3 regions of the Streptomyces nodosus genome follow, and region 3 is predicted to be linked to each of the others. Evidence: predicted binding sites of a transcription regulator. Region 3 holds the regulator's gene; each other region holds the start of a gene.
What was found. Region 3 encodes HrcA, which represses chaperone genes, less so after heat shock. Its sites were predicted from a motif close to TTNGCACTCNGNNNNNCNGAGTGCNAA; they were not measured.
Positions count from the first base shown of each region.

Region 1: the regulator HrcA is predicted to act here: its motif matches at 4,672-4,698, upstream of groES (co-chaperone GroES).
Region 2: the regulator HrcA is predicted to act here: its motif matches at 3,293-3,319, upstream of groL (chaperonin GroEL).

Region 1 covers NZ_CP023747.1:4,484,646-4,491,256, forward strand. Annotated here, with positions in the region: gene CP978_RS20375 (RNA polymerase sigma factor) at 1-1,277, shown strand, start outside; gene CP978_RS20380 (class I SAM-dependent methyltransferase) at 1,274-2,482, opposite strand; gene CP978_RS20385 (polysaccharide deacetylase family protein) at 2,858-3,745, shown strand; gene CP978_RS20390 (polysaccharide deacetylase family protein) at 3,742-4,536, shown strand; gene groES (co-chaperone GroES) at 4,843-5,151, shown strand; gene groL (chaperonin GroEL) at 5,299-6,611, shown strand, end outside.
Region 2 covers NZ_CP023747.1:3,483,587-3,490,197, forward strand. Annotated here, with positions in the region: gene CP978_RS15680 (MFS transporter) at 1-1,323, opposite strand, end outside; gene groL (chaperonin GroEL) at 1,547-3,169, opposite strand; gene CP978_RS15690 (cold-shock protein) at 3,835-4,038, opposite strand; gene CP978_RS15695 (ubiquitin-like small modifier protein 1) at 4,490-4,765, opposite strand; gene thrC (threonine synthase) at 4,809-6,089, opposite strand; SAM riboswitch class I at 6,108-6,264, opposite strand; gene CP978_RS15705 (glucosyl-3-phosphoglycerate synthase) at 6,424-6,611, shown strand, end outside.
Region 3 covers NZ_CP023747.1:2,619,675-2,626,285, reverse strand. Annotated here, with positions in the region: gene CP978_RS11965 (DUF3097 domain-containing protein) at 1-262, opposite strand, end outside; gene CP978_RS11960 (MBL fold metallo-hydrolase) at 297-1,040, opposite strand; gene hrcA (heat-inducible transcriptional repressor HrcA) at 1,247-2,266, shown strand; gene dnaJ (molecular chaperone DnaJ) at 2,267-3,406, shown strand; gene CP978_RS11945 (nitronate monooxygenase) at 3,575-4,693, shown strand; gene CP978_RS11940 (16S rRNA (uracil(1498)-N(3))-methyltransferase) at 4,690-5,430, shown strand; gene CP978_RS11935 (hypothetical protein) at 5,623-6,189, shown strand; gene CP978_RS11930 (S41 family peptidase) at 6,260-6,611, shown strand, end outside.

The sequences.
Region 1 (6,611 bases), 1.9 Mb from region 3:
CGGCCCCCGACGGCGCCACGGGCGCCATCGAGGCCGTCTTCCGGATCGAGTCCGCCCGCATCATCGCCGGTGTCGCCCGGATCGTGCGGGACGTCGGCATCGCCGAGGAGCTCGCTCAGGACGCGCTGGTCGCCGCGCTGGAGCAGTGGCCCCGCGACGGCGTGCCCGACAACCCCGGCGCCTGGCTCATGACCGCCGCCAGGCACCGCGCGATCGACCTGGTACGCCGCCGGGAGCGGTATGCGCGCAAGCTGGCGGAGGTCGGGCGGGACCTGGAGGCGGCGCCGCCCCACCTCGACGATCCGGCCGACCCCGACGACATCGACGACGACCTGCTGCGGCTCGTCTTCACCGCCTGCCATCCCGTTCTGTCCGCCGAGTCCCGGATCGCGCTCACCCTCCGACTGCTCGGCGGGCTGACCACGGCCGAGATCGCCCGCGCGTTCCTGGTGCCCGAGGCCACCGTGGCCCAGCGCATCGTGCGGGCGAAACGGACGCTCGCGACGAAGGGTGTCGCCTTCGAGGTGCCGTACGGACCCGAGCGGGAGGCCCGGCTCGGGTCCGTGCTGGACGTCATCTATCTGGTGTTCAACGAGGGGTACGCGGCCACCGCCGGGGACGACCTGCTGCGCCCCGCGCTGTGCGAGGACGCGCTCCGGCTCGCCCGTGTGCTGGCCGAGCTGATGCCCGAGGAGCCCGAGGTGCACGGACTGGCCTCGCTGCTCGAGTTCCAGGCGTCGCGGACGGCCGCCCGCACCGGCCCCTCGGGCGAGCCCGTCCTGCTCGGCGAACAGAACCGGGCCCGCTGGAACCGAATGCTCATCGCCCGCGGCGTCACCGCCCTGGGGCGCGCCGATGCGGCCGCCACCGTTCTGGGCCCGTACGCCCTCCAGGCCGCGATCGCGGCTTGTCACGCGCATGCGCACACCTACGAGGAGACGGACTGGGCGCGCATCGCCACCCTGTACGGTCTGCTGGCCGCCCGGTCACCGTCCCCGGTCGTCGAGCTGAACCGGGCGGTCGCCGTCTCGATGGCGGAGGGCCCCGGCCCGGCCCTGGAGATCGTGGACCGGCTGGCCGCCGAACCCGCTCTGCGCGACTACCACCTGCTGCCCAGCGTCCGCGGTGACCTGCTGTCCCGACTGGGGCGCACGGCCGAGGCCCGCGCCGAGTTCGAGCGCGCCGCCCGGCTCGCCCGCAATGCTCGCGAACGGGAGCTGCTGCGGGCACGGGCGGAGGAACACCGGGCGACCGGACCTTCCGGAGGAGGTCGTTAGGCCCTGTCCGACGGATGCCCCAGCAGCATCGTCGGCGCTCCCGCCACCCGGGTCAGGAAGACGGTCACCGCGTTCGGACCGTACGGCTTGGGCAGCACCTTGCGGCGCAGTTCATCCGGTTCGACCGCCGAGCCCCGCTTCTTCACGGTCAGGACCCCGACCTCCCGCTCGCGCAGCAGCGCCTTCAGCCTCTTCACATGGAAGGGGAGCCGGTCGGTGATCTCGTACGCGGTGGCGTGGGGGCAGTCGCGGCGTTCGTCCGCCGTCACATAGGCGATCGTCTCGTCGATGAGCCCGCCGTCCAGCTCCTCGGCCACCTCCGCCACCAGATGCGCGCGGATGACGGCGCCGTCGGGTTCATAGAGATAGCGGCCGACCGGGCGCACCGGCGGATCGGGCAGGCCCCGGCCGCGCAGCACCCGGGGGCCGGGCAGCAGGGTGGCCCGTACGAGACCCGGTTCCGTGCCGAACCACAGCACCGCCTCCTTGACGTCCCCGCCGTCCGAGATCCACTCGGCCTCGGCCTCGTCGGGCACCGCCTCGTGCGGAATGCCCGGAGCGACCTTCAGCGCGGCGTGCGGGGCCCGGCGCGCCGTGGCCACGGCCCAGGACAGCGGGGGCGAGTAGGCCTCCGGGTCGAAGATCCGCCCGCTCCCTCCTCGCGCGCCACCCCCCGGCCGGCCGCCCCGGCGTGCCGGATCGACGAAGACGGCGTCGTACGCCGAGACGTCCACCTCCGTGACGTCCGCCTCGCGCACCTCGATCAGTGCCGACAGGCCCAGCTCCTCGGCGTTGGCGCGCGCCGCCGCAACCGTCAGCGGATCGCGGTCCACGGCCAGGACCCGGATGCCGGCCCGGGCCAGCGCCAGGGCGTCCCCGCCGATGCCGCAGCACAGATCGGCGACGGAGGTCACGCCCAGGGCCTGCATCCGTTCGGCACGGTGGGTCGCGACGGCGGTCCTGGTGGACTGTTCGACGCCGTTCGGGGTGAAGAACATCCGCCGGGCGTCCTCGGCGCCGAACTTCGCCGCCGCCCGCTCGCGCAGCCGCGCCTGGGTGAGGGCCGCCGAGACCAGCTCGGCGGGGTGCTCGCGGCGCAGCCGGGTCGCGACGGCCAGCTCCTGTGCCGGAGCGGTGCCACGCACCTCGTCGAGGAGGGCGCGGCCCTCGGGGGTGAGCAGAGAGGCGAAGGAGAGGTCGTTCACCCGGTCATTGTCGGCCAGTCGGTGGACGGCGTGCGCCCGGCCGCAGTGTCGGCCCGCCCGGCCCCTCGACGGCTGAAAGGATCCGGCGCCATGCGGCTGGTACGACAAGATGACGAAAAGTATCCGTCGTGGGTGCGGCGCGCACGGTGCGGCACAGGGCGGGCCGCACGTCCGGGCGCAGGGCGTTCACGCGTGCGGGCTTCACGACTGGGGCGTCCGGGGCAGCCACGGGTGCGGTCCGCACACCCGGGACGCAGGAACGTGCAGGGTGCAAACGTGCAGGGTGCAGGTGTGCGGGTGGTGCGTGTACGGGTTGCCGGTGTCGGGAGTGCGTGTCTGCGGGGTGTGCCCGCACGGGGCGCCCGCCCGGGTGGTGTGCGCCGTTTCCGGCCGGCGGTCGCGGCGGGCGCGGCCCTGACCCTGCTCGTCGTCACCGCCCTCGCGACCGGCTGCACCGCCGGGGAGCACGACAGGCACGGCCCGGGGTTGCTGAACGCCCCGGAGGCGCGCGCCCTCGACGCCTATGCCACCCGGCTGGGCGCCCGGTACGCCGAGCGCGCGGTGGCCGCAAAACGCTGGGCCCTGGGCCGGGTGCCGCCGGTGCCGCCCTCGGCCCCGGCGCGCAAGCCGCCGATCACCTTCCGCAAGGGGTTCGAGGTGGAGGGCGGCAAGGATCTGCCGCCGGTCTTCACCACCGTCCCCACCAGGAACAAGATCGTCTTTCTCACCGTCGACGAGGGCACCGAGAAGGATCCGGAGTTCCTCCGGATGATGAGCGAACTGAAGGTCCCCTACTCGGCGTTCCTCAGCGACGACCTGATCAACGACGACTACGACTACTTCCGGAGGATGCGCGATCTCGGCGTCACGCTGAACAACGACACCCTGCACACCCCCTATCTGCCCGGAATGCCGTACGAGGAGCAGCGGCAGGAGATCTGCGGCATGCAGGACGTGATGGCCCGGGAGTTCGGCAGGCGCCCGACGCTCTTCCGGCCGCCGAACGGCGTCTACGACGCGGACACCCTGCGCGCCGCGAAATCCTGCGGCATCAGATACGCGCCGATCTGGAACGAGGAGGTCTTCGCCGACCACTGGGAGTACCGCGAGTGGGACCACCGGCTGCATCCCGGTGACATCGTCCTGGCCCACCTCCGGGGCGGGCCGGACGGGCAGGGCACCACGACCGACGCGATCCGCCGGTTCCTGGACCGGGCCACGGACGAGGGCTACGCGGTGGCCCGCCTGGAGGACTACCTGTGAGGACATCACGCCTTCTGACGGTGCTCGCCGGTCTGCTCACCGTCGCACTCCTGTCCGGCTGCGCCCAGTCCGTCGACCCCATCGAACGGCTGGGCAAGAAGGCGGCACAGAAGGTGCACCGGCCGAGGGGGCGGCTGGACCGGACCTTTCGCCGCTGGGGCCTCGCCGCACCGCTCGCGCCCGCACCCCGCCCCGCCCGGCCCCTCGGCGGTGCGGCCGGAACGGCGTCCGCGGGGCCGCCCCTGGTCCTCGACCGGGTCCCCACCTCCGACAAGGTCGTCTTCCTGACCTACGACGAGGGCGTGGAGAACGACCCCCGGTTCATCGACATGGTCCGTGAACTGCGGCTGCCGGTGAGCGTGTTCCTCATGGAGCGTGCCGTTCTGCCGGGGTCCCCGGGGGTGGCGCGCCTGCGGGCGGCCGGCGCGGCCATCGAGAACCGCACTCTGGACGGCGCCGTGCTGCGCGGCCGTCCGTACCCGGCTCAGCGCGCCGAGATCTGCGGCCGGCGGGACCGGCGGGAGCGTCCGACATCCCGTCTGCTCCGGCCGCCGTACGGCATGTACGACCGCACGACGCTGCGCGCGGCGGGTGACTGCGGTGTCAGGGCCCTGATCCTGTGGCGCCCGGCGGCGGGACGGTTCTGGAGGGGGTCCCTCCGCCCCGGCGACATCATCCGCCCCCATGAGGCGGGCCGTTCGTCGGCGTCGCAGGCCGAGGAGACCGCCCATGTCCTGCGCCGCATCCAGGCGCGAGGGTTCACGGTGGCACGCCTGGAGGACTACCTGTAGCGAGGGCGGTGATCCCGGTGTGGCACGGGGCCCGGGAACCGGCGGCGCCCGGTCGAACAGCCCGCCGAGCGGTCGCCGAACCCGGGCGCGGATCGCCCCCGGACAGCCGCGGTTTCGGCGCCGCGCCGCCGACGATTGGCACTCCGCTTGACCGAGTGCTAATCCCGGTCATAGTCTCGGCTCTGGCACTCACCACCGGAGAGTGCCAATACAGCGACGGGCAGGTCCGGCACCCGCGACGACGGATCGACCTGGTCGCCACCTCAGACAGTTAACCCCGAGATCTCCGAAGGGGGAGGTCGGATCGTGACGACCGCCAGCTCCAAGGTTGCCATCAAGCCGCTTGAGGACCGCATTGTGGTCCAGCCGCTGGACGCCGAGCAGACCACGGCCTCTGGCCTGGTCATCCCGGACACCGCGAAGGAGAAGCCCCAGGAGGGCGTCGTCCTCGCGGTGGGCCCGGGCCGCGTCGAGGACGGCAAGCGCGTCGAGCTCGACGTCAAGGTCGGTGACGTCGTGCTCTACAGCAAGTACGGCGGCACCGAGGTGAAGTACAACAACGAGGAGTACCTCGTTCTCTCGGCTCGCGACGTGCTCGCGATCATCGAGAAGTAATTCACCGAAGCAGACCGCTTCTGGCTGCGCCCCTGGCACCCCGACAGATGATCAGCCGGGCGCCGGGGGCGCGGTTCGTTTTTCACCGCGATGTGCGGCCGTTCCGGGAGGGCGGCCGAGATCGCAACGAGAGGACTGAAACGCTCCATGGCGAAGATCCTGAAGTTCGACGAGGACGCCCGTCGCGCCCTTGAACGCGGCGTCAACAAGCTTGCCGACACGGTGAAGGTGACGATCGGCCCCAAGGGCCGCAATGTCGTCATCGACAAGAAGTTCGGCGCTCCCACCATCACCAACGACGGTGTCACCATCGCCCGTGAGGTCGAGGTCGACGACCCGTACGAGAACCTCGGCGCCCAGCTGGTGAAGGAGGTGGCGACCAAGACCAACGACATCGCGGGTGACGGTACGACCACCGCCACCGTGCTCGCCCAGGCGCTCGTCCGCGAGGGCCTGAGGAACGTCGCCGCGGGTGCCTCCCCGGCCGCCCTGAAGAAGGGCATCGACGCCGCGGTCAAGGCCGTCTCCGACGACCTGCTGGCCACCGCGCGCCCGATCGAGGAGAAGTCCGACATCGCGGCCGTCGCCGCGCTGTCCGCCCAGGACCAGCAGGTCGGCGAGCTGATCGCCGAGGCGATGGACAAGGTCGGCAAGGACGGTGTCATCACCGTCGAGGAGTCCAACACCTTCGGTCTGGAGCTGGACTTCACCGAGGGCATGGCCTTCGACAAGGGCTACCTGTCGCCGTACTTCGTGACGGACCAGGAGCGCATGGAGGCCGTCCTCGACGACCCGTACATCCTCATCCACCAGGGCAAGATCGCCGGCATCGCGGACCTGCTGCCGCTGCTGGAGAAGGTCATCCAGGCCGGCTCCTCCAAGCCGCTGCTGATCATCGCCGAGGACGTCGAGGGCGAGGCCCTGTCCACCCTCGTGGTGAACAAGATCCGCGGCACCTTCAACGCCGTCGCGGTGAAGGCCCCCGGCTTCGGCGACCGCCGCAAGGCGATGCTGCAGGACATGGCGGTCCTCACCGGTGGCACGGTCATCTCCGAGGAGGTCGGCCTCAAGCTCGACCAGGTCGGTCTGGACGTGCTGGGCGGCGCCCGCCGCGTGACGGTCACCAAGGACGACACGACCATCGTCGACGGCGGCGGCAAGTCCGAGGACGTCGTCGGCCGCGTGGCGCAGATCAAGGCCGAGATCGAGAACACCGACTCCGACTGGGACCGCGAGAAGCTCCAGGAGCGCCTCGCCAAGCTGGCCGGCGGCGTGTGCGTGATCAAGGTCGGCGCCGCCACCGAGGTGGAGCTGAAGGAGAAGAAGCACCGTCTGGAGGACGCCATCTCCGCGACCCGCGCCGCGGTCGAGGAGGGCATCGTCTCCGGTGGTGGCTCCGCGCTGGTCCACGCCTCCAAGGTGCTGGCCGACGGCCTCGGCAAGCAGGGCGACGAGGCCAC
Region 2 (6,611 bases), 860 kb from region 3:
CGAGGGCAGCGAGAGGGGACCGAGGTCGGTGGTCATACGGGCGAGGATCACACCGGCCACCGCGCTCGCGGTCGACGTACCGATCGAACGCATCAGGGTGTTGAGGCTGTTGGCGGCCCCGGTCTCGGAGGCGGGCACGGCACCCATGATGAGGGCGGGCATCGCGCCGTAGGTGAAGCCGATACCGGCGCCGATGACACAGGAGACCAGTACGAAGTGCCAGACCTGGTCCATCAGGGCGATGTTGATGCCATAGCCGGCGGCCACGATCAGCGCACCGATCATCAGGGTCACCTTGGGGCCCTTGGCGCGTGAGACCGCGGCGGAGACCGGCGCCGTCGCCATCATCACCAGGCCGGAGGGCGCCATGACCAGACCGGCCGTCAGCAGCGACTTGCCCAGTCCGTAGCCGGTGGCCGCGGGCATCTGGAGGATCTGCGGGATCACCAGGGACATCGCGAACATGCCGAAGCCGAGCGCCACCGAGGCGAGGTTGGTGACCAGCACCTGACGGCGGGCGGTGCTGCGCAGGTCCACCAGCGGCTCCTCGATACGCAGTTCGAAGAAGCCCCACAGCAGCAGGATCAGCACGGCGGCGGCGAACAGACCGAGCGTCGTACCGCTGCCCCAGCCCCAGTCCCCGCCCTTGGAGATCGCCAGCAGCAGACAGACCAGACCCGCGGCCATGCCGAGGGCGCCGAGCAGATCGAACCGGCCACCGCTGCGCACCGACGACTCCGGCACCAGCATCAGCACCAGGACGGCGGCGACGACGCCGAGCGCGGCCGAGGTCCAGAACAGCATGTGCCAGTTGAAGTTGTCGGCGATCACCGCTGCGGCGGGCAGACCCAGGGCGCCGCCGACACCGAGCGAGGCGCTCATCATCGCGGTCGCCGAACCCAGCCGTTCGGCGGGCAGTTCGTCCCGCATGATGCTGATGCCGAGCGGGATGACACCGGAGGCCATGCCCTGGAGGGCGCGTCCCACGATCACCGGGGTGAGGGTGTCGCTCAGGGCCACCGTGACCGAGCCGGCGACCAGCATGAACAGGCCCACCAGCAGCATCCGGCGCTTGCCGTACATATCACCGAGGCGGCCCATCACCGGGGTGGCCACGGCGGCGGCGAGCAGGGTCGCGGTGACGGCCCAGGCGGTGTCCGACGACGAGGCGTGCAGATAGGTCGGCAGCTTCGGGACGATCGGGATGACCAGCGTCTGCATCAGCGAGACGACGATCCCGCCGAAGGCCAGGACCACGACCAGGACGTTCGCTCTCGGCGCGGTCTCTTCGGCTCCGACGGGCCGGGCTAGTGCGTCGGACATGACAGGGGGCCTCCGTGGGGCGTGGCAGGTGTGCTTGACTCAGGCAACGTTATTCCGATTGATTGACTTAAGCAAGTGAATTCACGGCGACGTGGCGGTGCCGTCCGCCGGTGCCCCGGCCCGGGGGGCCTGCCCGCCCCCGGACACGCCCGAGGGCGGCACCCCCTGTTTCCAGGGAGTGCCGCCCTCGGGATGGACGTGCTGTCCGAGCCTGGTGTCAGGCTCAGAAGTCCATGTCACCGCCCGGCATGCCGCCACCGGCAGGCGCGGCGGTCTTCTCCGGCTTGTCGGCGATGACGGCCTCGGTGGTGAGGAACAGCGCGGCGATGGAGGCGGCGTTCTGCAGCGCGGAACGGGTCACCTTCGCCGGGTCGATGATGCCTTCCTTGACCAGGTCGACGTACTCGCCGGTCGCGGCGTTCAGGCCGTGGCCCGGGGTCAGGTTGCGCACCTTCTCCACCACGACACCGCCCTCGAGGCCGGCGTTGACGGCGATCTGCTTCAGCGGGGCCTCGAGCGCCAGCTTGACGGCGGCGGCACCGGTGGCCTCGTCGCCCTCGAGCTCCAGCTTCTCGAAGACCTGGGAGGCCTGGAGCAGGGCCACGCCACCACCGGCGACGATGCCCTCCTCGACGGCCGCCTTGGCGTTGCGGACGGCGTCCTCGATGCGGTGCTTGCGCTCCTTGAGCTCCACCTCGGTGGCGGCACCGGCCTTGATGACGGCCACGCCGCCGGCCAGCTTCGCGAGGCGCTCCTGGAGCTTCTCGCGGTCGTAGTCGGAGTCGCTGTTCTCGATCTCGGCGCGGATCTGGTTGACCCGGCCCTGGACCTGCTCGGCGGAGCCGGAGCCGTCGACGATGGTCGTCTCGTCCTTGGTGATGACGACCTTGCGGGCGCGGCCCAGGAGGTCCAGGGTCGCGTTCTCCAGCTTGAGGCCGACCTCCTCGGAGATGACCTCGCCGCCCGTGAGGATGGCGATGTCGCCGAGCATGGCCTTGCGGCGGTCGCCGAAGCCCGGGGCCTTGACGGCGACGGACTTGAAGGTGCCGCGGATCTTGTTGACGACCAGGGTCGACAGGGCCTCGCCCTCGACGTCCTCGGCGATGATCAGCAGCGGCTTGCCCGACTGCATGACCTTCTCCAGGAGCGGGAGCAGGTCCTTGACGTTGGAGATCTTGGAGTTGGCGATCAGGATGTACGGGTCGTCGAGGACGGCCTCCATACGCTCCATGTCGGTGGCGAAGTACGCCGAGATGTAGCCCTTGTCGAAGCGCATGCCCTCGGTGAGCTCGAGCTCGAGACCGAAGGTCTGCGACTCCTCGACGGTGATGACGCCTTCCTTGCCGACCTTGTCCATGGCCTCGGCGATCAGCTCGCCGATCTGGGTGTCGGCGGCGGAGATGGAGGCCGTGGAGGCGATCTGCTCCTTGGTCTCGACGTCCTTCGCCTGCTCCAGCAGGGCGGTGGAGACGGCCTCGACGGCCTTCTCGATACCGCGCTTCAGGGCCATCGGGTTGGCACCGGCGGCGACGTTGCGCAGGCCCTCGCGGACCAGCGCCTGGGCGAGCACGGTCGCGGTGGTCGTACCGTCACCGGCGACGTCGTCCGTCTTCTTGGCGACTTCCTTGACCAGCTCGGCGCCGATCTTCTCGTACGGGTCCTCGAGCTCGATCTCCTTGGCGATGGACACACCATCGTTGGTGATCGTGGGGGCTCCCCACTTCTTCTCGAGGACGACGTTGCGGCCCTTGGGGCCGAGGGTCACCTTGACGGCGTCCGCGAGCTGGTTCATGCCGCGCTCGAGGCCACGCCGCGCCTCCTCGTCGAACGCGATGATCTTGGCCATGTGAAGTGGTCCTCCCAGGACTGGGGGTGATGACTTCGGACCGCGCCCGCGCCCGCGACGGACGGCCCCGACCGGAGGTTCCTTGCCCCACCCGGCCCGTGGCCTCACCGACCCGGTCCTCTTTTGTCACTCTCACCTTCAGAGTGCTAACGCCAATGATTAGCACTCGCCCCCTCCGAGTGCAAGGTGCGCCCGCGAAGCGCGGTCCTTGAGGGGGCGCCGAAGGCAGCCGTCCGGCCCAGCCGTCCAGGGCCTGGACACCGGGTCGAGCAGCCTCACGAAACGGATCCGAGCCGGGCGGGGAAACGCCGACGAACGGACTCGGCGCGTCCCGCAGCATCGACGGCACCAGGGCGCGGTACCGCCCCACAGAGCGGGCCGGACCGGGGCAGGCGGGCAGGCAGGCAGGCAGGCAGGCAGGCAGGCAGAACTATCCCGTTCCGGGCGCAGCGGTCCGGGACAGACCCGGGCGAGACGCCCCGCGAACCGGGCTCGAACCGGGCGGCGGACCGCCGGTGGACGGGCCGGTGCCCCGACGGGACACCCCGGGCTCATGAGGCCGTGGTCACCCGATGGGGCGAGGGGAACGGGACGAGGGGCTCGTATCCCGGGTGGGATACGAGCCCCTCGACACGTCGAACGGTTTCAGTCGTCGGCGCGCGACTTCAGCCGGCCACGCGGACCATGTCCGCCTGCGGCCCCTTCTGACCCTGCGAGATCTCGAACTCGACCCGCTGGCCCTCCTCCAGGGTGCGGTAGCCGTCCATCTGGATGGCGCTGTAGTGGACGAAAACATCCGCACCACCGTCGACCGCGATGAAGCCGTACCCCTTCTCCGCGTTGAACCACTTGACGGTGCCCTGAGCCATGCCTAACTCCCCTATTACTGGCCCTTGCACAGATCCACACTTCGCGGATCCGGGTCAGACCTCACCCCCCAACGGTTGGGGGCGTGCGCCGGAACGCGTCGACCGCGGCTGAATGTATCTGTCCAACTGCCGTCTGCAACAGGTCAATCGGACGAGAAATCCAGGCCTGGCCGGTCGGAGATATATGAATAATTTGCCCGAATTCAGGGCAAGTCGGGCCCCGTAAATAGAATGAATGGCGCAAAAGCCCTGCACACTTTGGCTGTTTCTCATCGGACCCGCGACAGGAACTCAGAGCATTCAGCGGGATGACCGGGAGCGCGTTCCCCAACTGTACCGCGCTCAACCATGCAGAATTGCCCCCTCCGCTTCACTCGCGGAGAGGGCAATTCGATGAACTCTCGGAGACCGGTGCGGCCGGAGGGCCGACGATCACGGGGGTGAGGCGCCGTCAGCCGCCCGCGACCGCCGGGATGATGGAGATCCCCGCGCCGTCCGGCGTCGCCGTCTGAAGGCCCTGCTCGAAGCGGACGTCGTCGTCGTTGACGTACACATTGACGAAGCGGCGCAGCTTGCCCTGGTCGTCCAGGACGCGGGCCGCGATGCCGGCGTGGTTCTTCTCCAGGTCGGCGATGACCTCCGCGACGGTGGCGCCGTCGGCGCTCACCTCGGCCCGGCCGCCGGTGTAGGGACGCAGGATGGTGGGAATGCGGACGTTGACGCTCATGGGGTGGGACCTCCGGTCGGGGTGAGAAGTGCGGGGCGGGCGCTCACGCGAGCCCGGCCTCGTGGAAGGAGTCGAGGTTCGGGCGGATCGTGGCGGTGAGCCCGGTGCCGGCCACCGCGTCCAGCGTCTTGAGTCCGTCGCCCGTGTTGAGCACGACCGTCGTCTTCGACGGGTCGAGGACGCCGTTCTCGATGAGCTTGCGCGTCACTCCGACGGTCACACCGCCGGCGGTCTCCGCGAAGATGCCCTCGGTGCGGGCCAGCAGCTTGATGGCGTCGACGATCTGTTCGTCCGTCACATCCTCCACCGCTCCCCCGGTGCGGCGGGCGATGTCCAGGACGTACGGGCCGTCCGCCGGGTTGCCGATCGCCAGCGACTTGGCGATGGTGTCCGGCTTCTGCGGCCGTACGACGTCATGGCCGGCCTTGAACGCGGCCGACACCGGCGAGCATCCCTCGGCCTGCGCACCGAAGATCTTGTACGGCGTGTCCTCGACGAGCCCCAGCCTGATCAGCTCCTGGAACCCCTTGTCGATCTTCGTCAGCTGGGAGCCGGAGGCGATCGGGACCACGATCTGTTCGGGCAGCCGCCAGCCCAACTGCTCGGCGATCTCGTACGCCAGGGTCTTGGACCCCTCCGCGTAGTACGGGCGGAGGTTGACGTTGACGAAGCCCCAGCCCTCACCGGCCGGGTCGCCGATCAGCTCGGAGCAGAAGCGGTTCACATCGTCGTAGGTGCCCTCGATGCCGACGAGGTCGCCGCCGTAGACCGCGGCCATGACGACCTTGCCCTGTTCCAGGTCGTGCGGGATGAACACACAGGAGCGCAGTCCCGCACGGGCCGCGGCGGCGCCGACCGCGCCCGCCAGATTGCCGGTGGAGGAGCAGGAGAGGGTGGTGAAGCCGAAGGCGCGGGCCGCCTCCAGCGCCTGGGCGACGACCCGGTCCTTGAAGGAGTGGGTGGGGTTGCCGGAGTCGTCCTTCACGAACAGCCCGCCGGTCACGCCCAGTTCGCGCGCCAGGTTGTCGGCCTGGACGAGCTTGGTCCAGCCCGGGTTCAGGTTGGGCTTGTCGGCGACGTCCGACGGGACCGGCAGCAGCGGCGCATAGCGCCAGATGTTCGCGGGGCCCGACTCGATCCGCTTCCGCAGTTCCTCCGTGTCATAGCCGGAGAAGTCGTAGGCGATCTCCAGCGGGCCGAAACACTCCTCGCAGGCGAAGACCGGGCCGAGCGGCACCCGATGGCCGCATTCCCGGCAGGAGAGTGCCGCGGCGGGACCGAGGTTCACGGAGTCGGTGGTGCGTGCAACTGTCTGCGCAGCCATATGAGGCGAGGCCCTTTCTCCTCATCTTCCTCACGACGCGTTTCGCCGTGAGACGGATTTGGCACCTTCCCTAGCCGGGAGCCTCGCGAAAACGATCATCACTGATCTACGAGAACCGACTGGAGGGTTGCCGGGGCTTCATCGGGCCGTTTCCCTCTGCCCCTCTGGATGAGCTGTATGCGGTTGTTTCACTGGTGACAGCCGGGGTGACCCCCGACATACGACGGTCACCGGCGTTGTTCAAGACTGTAACCGAAGGCAAGGACGGTTGAGATAGTCGTCCGAACCGCGAGATGGATCACATCGCCCCGTGAAACGTGAGGAGCCGCAGACCGTGCTGGAAGAAGTGGAGCGCTGGCTGAGCACCCGTTCCTGGTCCGTCGCCGATCGCCCGCTCCACAGGATCCTGGCCGCCAAGGGCGCCTCGGGCTCGTCCGTCAGCGTCGTGCTGCCCGCCCTCGACGAGGAGCGGACGGTCGGCGAGATCGTCTCCGTCATCCGTCGCGACCTGATGCGGCGGGT
Region 3 (6,611 bases):
GGGCCGGACGCACCGGCGCGCTCGACGGCCGTACCAGCGTCACCACCCGCCCCTCCAGCAGAAACCCGCGCGGCTGGAGGGGGAACACCCGGTGCTTGCCGAAGCGGTCCTCCAGGGTCACCGTGCCCGCCTCGCAGCGGATCACCGCCCCGCAGTAGCCGGTGCCCGGTTCCTCGACCACCAGACCGGGGTCCGCCGGGACCTCGGGCACGGGCTGCTGCTTCTTCCACGGCGGGGTCAGATCCGAAGAGTACGAGCGCATTCGGATGACGATAGGAGAAGGGCTCCGGCCGGGGCTACGACACGCCGAAACGCGCCGCCAGAGTGTCCCGCTGCGCCCGCACGAACGCCGCGTCCACCACCGCACCGTGCCCCGGCACATACCGGGCGTCCTCCCCGCCCAGCTCCAGCAGCCGGTCCAGGGCGGCGGGCCACTGTGCGGGGACGGCGTCCGGGCCGGCCTGGGGTTCGCCGGACTCCTCCACCAGATCCCCGCAGAACACCACCGCCGGCTCACCGGGAACGAGAACCACCAGGTCATGGGCGGTGTGGGCCGGGCCCACGGTCGCCAGCACCACCCGCACCCCGCCGAGGTCCAGGGTCCGCTCGCCCGACACCTGGTGGTGCACGGGGAGCAGCGTGGCCCCGGCCTCCGCCGCCTCGTGCGGGTCAAGACCGTGCCGCACCGCGTCCGCGACCAGCTCCTCGCGCCGGTGCACCAGCACCGCGTCCACACCGGCCGCTCCGAAGGTCTCCGCGCCGGTGAACGCCGTCGCCCCGAGGACATGGTCGAAGTGGGGGTGGGTGAGGGCGAGATGCGTCACATCCGTCACACCGGGCCCCGCGCTCCCGGGCGCGAGCAGCCGGCGCGCCTCGGCGCGCAACCGGGCGCCCTCGCCCCGGCTCGACCCCGCGTCCACCATGAGCGCCCCGCGCTCGCCCACGATCAGCCCCGCCGTGCAGTCCCAGACCGGCAGCCGGCTGCGCCCCGCACCCGGCCCCAGCCGCTCCCAGCCGGACTCTTCCCAGAACACCGTCATACCGCGACGCTATCCACAACGCCCCGCCGGGAGGACGCGCTGCCGGGGACACCCCGGGACAGGTCGGTACACCTCGGTACGGCGGCGGTGCCCGCCCTTGCCGGGGGCGTACCCGACAGCCGTACACTGACCCCGGGATGCTGGCACTCGTACAGACAGAGTGCCAGGGGGAGCGCCAAAGGGACGAATTGCTGGAGGTGCGCGCGATGCTCAGTGAACGCAGGCTCGAAGTGCTGCGCGCCATCGTCCAGGACTATGTCGGCACCGAGGAGCCGGTGGGCTCCAAGGCGCTCACCGAGCGGCACCAGCTCGGTGTCTCCCCGGCCACCGTCCGCAACGACATGGCCGCGCTGGAGGAGGAGGGCTATATCGCCCAGCCGCACACCAGCGCCGGACGCATCCCCACGGACAAGGGCTACCGCCTCTTCGTCGACAAGCTGGCCGCCGTCAAGCCGATGAGCCCGCCCGAGCGCCGCGCGATCCAGAACTTCCTGGGGGGCGCCGTCGACCTCGACGACGTCGTCACGCGGACGGTACGGCTGCTCGCGCAGCTCACCCGGCAGGTCGCCGTGGTGCAGTACCCCTCGCTGACGCGCTCGACGGTGCGGCATGTGGAGCTGCTGCCGATGGCGCCCGCGCGGGTGATGCTCGTGGTGATCACGGACACCGGCCGGGTCGAGCAGCGCATGATCGACTGTCCCGCGCCGTTCGGGGAGACCTCCCTCGCGGACCTGCGGGCGCGGCTCAACAGCCGGGTCACCGGACGCCGCTTCTCGGACGTGCCGCAGCTTGTGCAGGATCTGCCCGAGGCCTTCGAGGAGGCGGAGGACCGCGGCATGGTGTCGACGGTGCTCGCCACCCTCCTGGAGACGCTCGTGGAGGAGACCGAGGAGCGGCTGGTGATCGGCGGAACCGCCAATCTCACCCGCTTCGGGCATGACTTCCCTCTCGCCATCCGTCCCGTCCTGGAAGCGCTGGAGGAACAGGTCGTCCTCCTCAAGCTGCTGGGCGAGGCCAAGGATCCGGCCATGCGGGTGCGTATCGGCCATGAGAACGCGCACGAGGGACTCAACTCCACGTCCGTGGTCTCCGTCGGCTACGGTTCGGGCGGCGAGGCAGTAGCCAAACTCGGCGTGGTCGGACCGACCCGCATGGATTACCCGGGAACGATGGGAGCGGTACGAGCGGTGGCACGGTACGTCGGACAGATCCTGGCGGAGTCGTAGGTGGCCACGGACTACTACGCCGTACTCGGCGTACGCCGCGACGCGTCGCAGGACGAGATCAAGAAGGCGTTCCGTCGGCTCGCCCGCGAGCTGCACCCGGACGTCAATCCCGATCCCAAGACGCAGGAGCGGTTCAAGGAGATCAACGCCGCCTACGAGGTGCTCTCGGACCCGCAGAAGAAGCAGGTCTACGACCTCGGCGGCGACCCCCTGTCCCAGGCGGGCGGCGGTGGCGGCGCGGGCGGCTTCGGCGCGGGCGGCTTCGGGAACTTCTCCGACATCATGGACGCGTTCTTCGGCACGGCGTCGCAGCGCGGACCGCGCTCGCGCACCCGCCGGGGCCAGGACGCCATGATCCGGCTGGAGATCGAGCTCGACGAGGCGGCCTTCGGCACCACGAAGGACATCCAGGTCGACACGGCCGTCATCTGCAACACCTGCAACGGTGAGGGTGCCGCGCCCGGCACCACCGCGCAGACCTGCGACATGTGCCGTGGACGCGGTGAGGTCTCGCAGGTCACCCGGTCCTTCCTGGGCCAGGTCATGACCTCCCGGCCGTGCCCGCAGTGCCAGGGCTTCGGCACGATCGTCCCCAACCCGTGCCCGGAGTGCGCGGGCGACGGGCGGGTGCGCTCCCGCAGGACGCTCACCGTGAAGATCCCGGCGGGTGTCGACAACGGCACGCGCATCCAGCTCGCGGGCGAGGGCGAGGTCGGCCCCGGCGGGGGCCCGGCCGGTGACCTGTATGTCGAGATCCACGAGCTGCCGCACCACGTCTTCCAGCGCCGCGGCGACGATCTGCACTGCACGGTCACCATCCCGATGACCGCGGCGGCCCTCGGCACCAAGGTCCCGCTGGAGACGCTGGACGGTCTGGAGGAGGTCGACATCCGCCCCGGCACCCAGTCCGGGCAGTCGATCCCGCTGCACGGCCGCGGCATCACCCATCTGCGGGGCGGCGGCCGGGGCGATCTGATCGTCCATGTCGAGGTGCAGACCCCGACGAAGATGGACCCCGAGCAGGAGCGGCTGCTGCGCGAACTGGCCAAGCTGCGCGGCGAGGAGCGGCCCCAGGGCCAGTTCCAGCCGGGCCAGCAGGGCCTGTTCTCCCGGCTGAAGGACGCCTTCAACGGCCGCTGACCCGGCCCGGGACCACCCGGTGGGCCGCGCCGGCCGGCCTCGGCCGGCCGGACCCGGGGTCGCCGGTCACCCGGCCCCGGGCCCGCTCCGACCGTGGCCTTGCCCACCGGCATATGTCACCGGAAGGCCGGATTCGGACTTGTCCGGGGGACGTGGCAACATGCCGTCATGTCCTCCGCGCTGACCGATCTCCTTCGCCGTCCGATCGTGCAGGCCCCCATGGCGGGCGGGATCTCCGTACCCCAGCTCGCCGCCGCCGTGTCCGAGGCCGGCGGCCTGGGGTTCCTCGCGGCCGGGTACAAGACCGCCGACGGCATGTACCAGGAGATCAAGCAGCTCCGTGGGCTCACCGGCGGACCCTTCGGGGTGAATGTCTTCATGCCGCAGCCGGAACACCCGGGCACGGGCCCCGGCACTCCCGGAGGGACCGGCTCCGCCCCGCCTTCCGCCACCGTCGAGGTCTACGCCAACCAGCTCGCCGGGGAGGCGGCCTGGTACCAGACGGAGCTGGGCGACCCCGACAGCGGCCGTGACGACGGCTACGACGCCAAGCTCGCCGTCCTGCTCGACGACCCGGTACCGGTGGTCTCCTTCCACTTCGGAGTCCCCAGCCACAAGGCCCTGGACGCCCTGCGGCGCGCCGGCACCTTCACCCTGGTCACCGCGACCACCGCGGAGGAGGCCCTCGCCGTCCAGGAGGCGGGCGCCGACGCGGTGATCGCACAGGGCGTCGAGGCGGGCGGCCACCAGGGCACCCACCGGGACGTCCGGGAGAACGACGGGGCGGGCATCGGGCTGCTCTCGCTCGTGGCCCAGCTGCGCGAGAGCGTGAGCATCCCGATCGTGGCCGCCGGGGGCGTCATGCGCGGCAGCCAGATCGCCGCGGTACTGGCCGCGGGCGCGAGCGCGGCACAGCTCGGCACCGCGTTCCTCGCGACCCCCGAGTCCGGCGCCCATGCCCTGCACAAGCGGGCGTTGACCGATCCGCTGTTCGTCCGCACGGAGCTGACCCGGGCGTTCACCGGGCGCCCGGCCCGCGCCCTGGTCAACCGGTTCATGCGGGAGCACGGCCCCTACGCGCCCGCCGCGTACCCCGAGATCAACCACCTCACCCAGCCGCTGCGCAAGGCCGCCGCCAAGGCCGGTGACGCGCAGGGCATGGCGCTGTGGGCCGGGCAGGGCCACCGCCTGGCCCGCGAACTGCCCGCGGGGCAGCTGGTGGAGGTGCTGGCGGCGGAACTGGACGCGGCCACGGCCGCGCTGACGACGGGGAGTGTGCAGCGATGACTGCTCCGGTGTTCGTGGTGGACCGACTCGACGCGGTCGGGCCGGAGTTCGTGCTCGACGGCGCCGAAGGGCGGCACGCGGTCTCGGTGAAGCGGCTGCGGGCCGGCGAGAACGTGGTCCTCACCGACGGATGCGGGCGCTGGACCGAGGGCGTGGTGAAGGCCGCCGAGGGCAAAGACCGCCTGGTGATCACGGACCTGGAGCCCGCGCACGAGGAGCCGTCCGAGTCCCCGCGCATCACCGTGGTCCAGGCCCTGCCCAAGGGCGACCGGGGCGAGTTGGCCGTGGAGACCATGACCGAGGTGGGCGTGGACGCGATCGTCCCGTGGGCGGCGTCCCGGTGCATCACCCAGTGGAAGGGCGAGCGGGGGCTGAAGGCGCTCGGCAAGTGGCGGGCCACCGCCCGTGAGGCGGGCAAACAGTCCCGCCGGGTGCGCTTCGCCGAGGTCGCGGACGCGGCGACGACCAAGCAGGTCGCGGCGCTGCTGGCCGAGGCGGACTTCGCCGCGGTGCTGCACGAGAGCGGCGACGAGCCCCTGGCGACCGTGGACCTCCCCACGACGGGCGAGATCGTGCTGGTCGTGGGGCCCGAGGGCGGCGTCTCCCCCGAGGAACTGGCCCTGTTCGAGCAGTCCGGCGCCCGCCCGTTCCGGCTGGGCCGCACGGTCCTGCGCACCTCCACCGCCGGCACCGCGGCAGCGGCACTCCTGCTCGGCCGCACGGGCCGCTGGTCCTAGCGCCTGCACAGCCCTTCCCCTGCACGCCGGTGGTGCGCGGGGGCGGTTCGAGTGCCGTGGGAGGCCGGGTGCAGGCGTCAGTGAGGAGTTGACGGCACGTCAAGGGGGTGCCCGGAGGGGGCGTGCGCGGTCACTCCCGTATGGCCGTATGCGCTCTACCGCCGCGGGCGGGTCGGTGGGAGGCTGCCCCGCATGGGGGTTCTGCGGCGTATCCGGCGGCGGCCTGCGGGACGGCGGGCCGTGGTGGTCACCGGGCTCATGGCGGTCACCGTGGGTGGTGTCTCGGCGTGCCAGCCCGGCGACATGGGGTCCACGGCGGTCGCCTACACGACCAGCCGGACCGCGACCAGGGAACTGGAGCGACAGCATGTGAAGGTGAGCTGGCTCAGCTGCACGGGCGGCTACCGCACCAGGACCACCCCCGCCGTCCGCACGCCCTCCCCGTCCGAGACCGCCGTCGTCACCGTCGACTGCCGGGGGAAGGCGGACGACGGCCGGGACATCACCGTCAAGGGCACCGTCACCCGGGCCGTCGACGGCGCCTGTGTGCGCGGGGACCTCAGGGCCACCGTGGGCGGCAAGGAGTGGTTCCACGTCCACGGCCTCGGCGACTGCAACGCCACCGTCACGCCCGCACCCCCCGTCACATGGCGGCCCACCGTCACCGGACACCCCTGGGGGCCCGGCCCCACCGTCACCGTGACCAGGACGATCTGGTGCCAGAGCGACCCCGTCTGCCGGCCGGTCCGCGGCAAGTGACCTGGGCAGGAGACCGGCGCATGTGGCAAAAACCCTGTCGGTCCGCGGGATCGCTGCTTAGGGTGACCTGGTGACTCAGTCAGCATCGCCCGCGTATCTCCGGTTCCCGCATCTGCACGGCGAGTTGGTCGCCTTCACCGCCGAGGACGACGTCTGGGTCGCCCCCCTCGACGGCGGCCGCGCCTGGCGGGTCAGCGCCGACAACGTCCCGGTCGACCACCCGCGCGTCTCCCCGGACGGCACGTCCGTCGCCTGGACCTCCACCCGCGACGGCGCCCCCGAGGTGCACCTCGCCCCGATCGACGGCGGCCCCGCCGAACGCCTGACGTACTGGGGGAGTTCCAAGACCCAGGTCCGCGGCTGGACCCCCGGCGGAGAGGTGCTCGCCCTCAGCACCGTCGGCCAGGCCTCGCTGCGCCGCA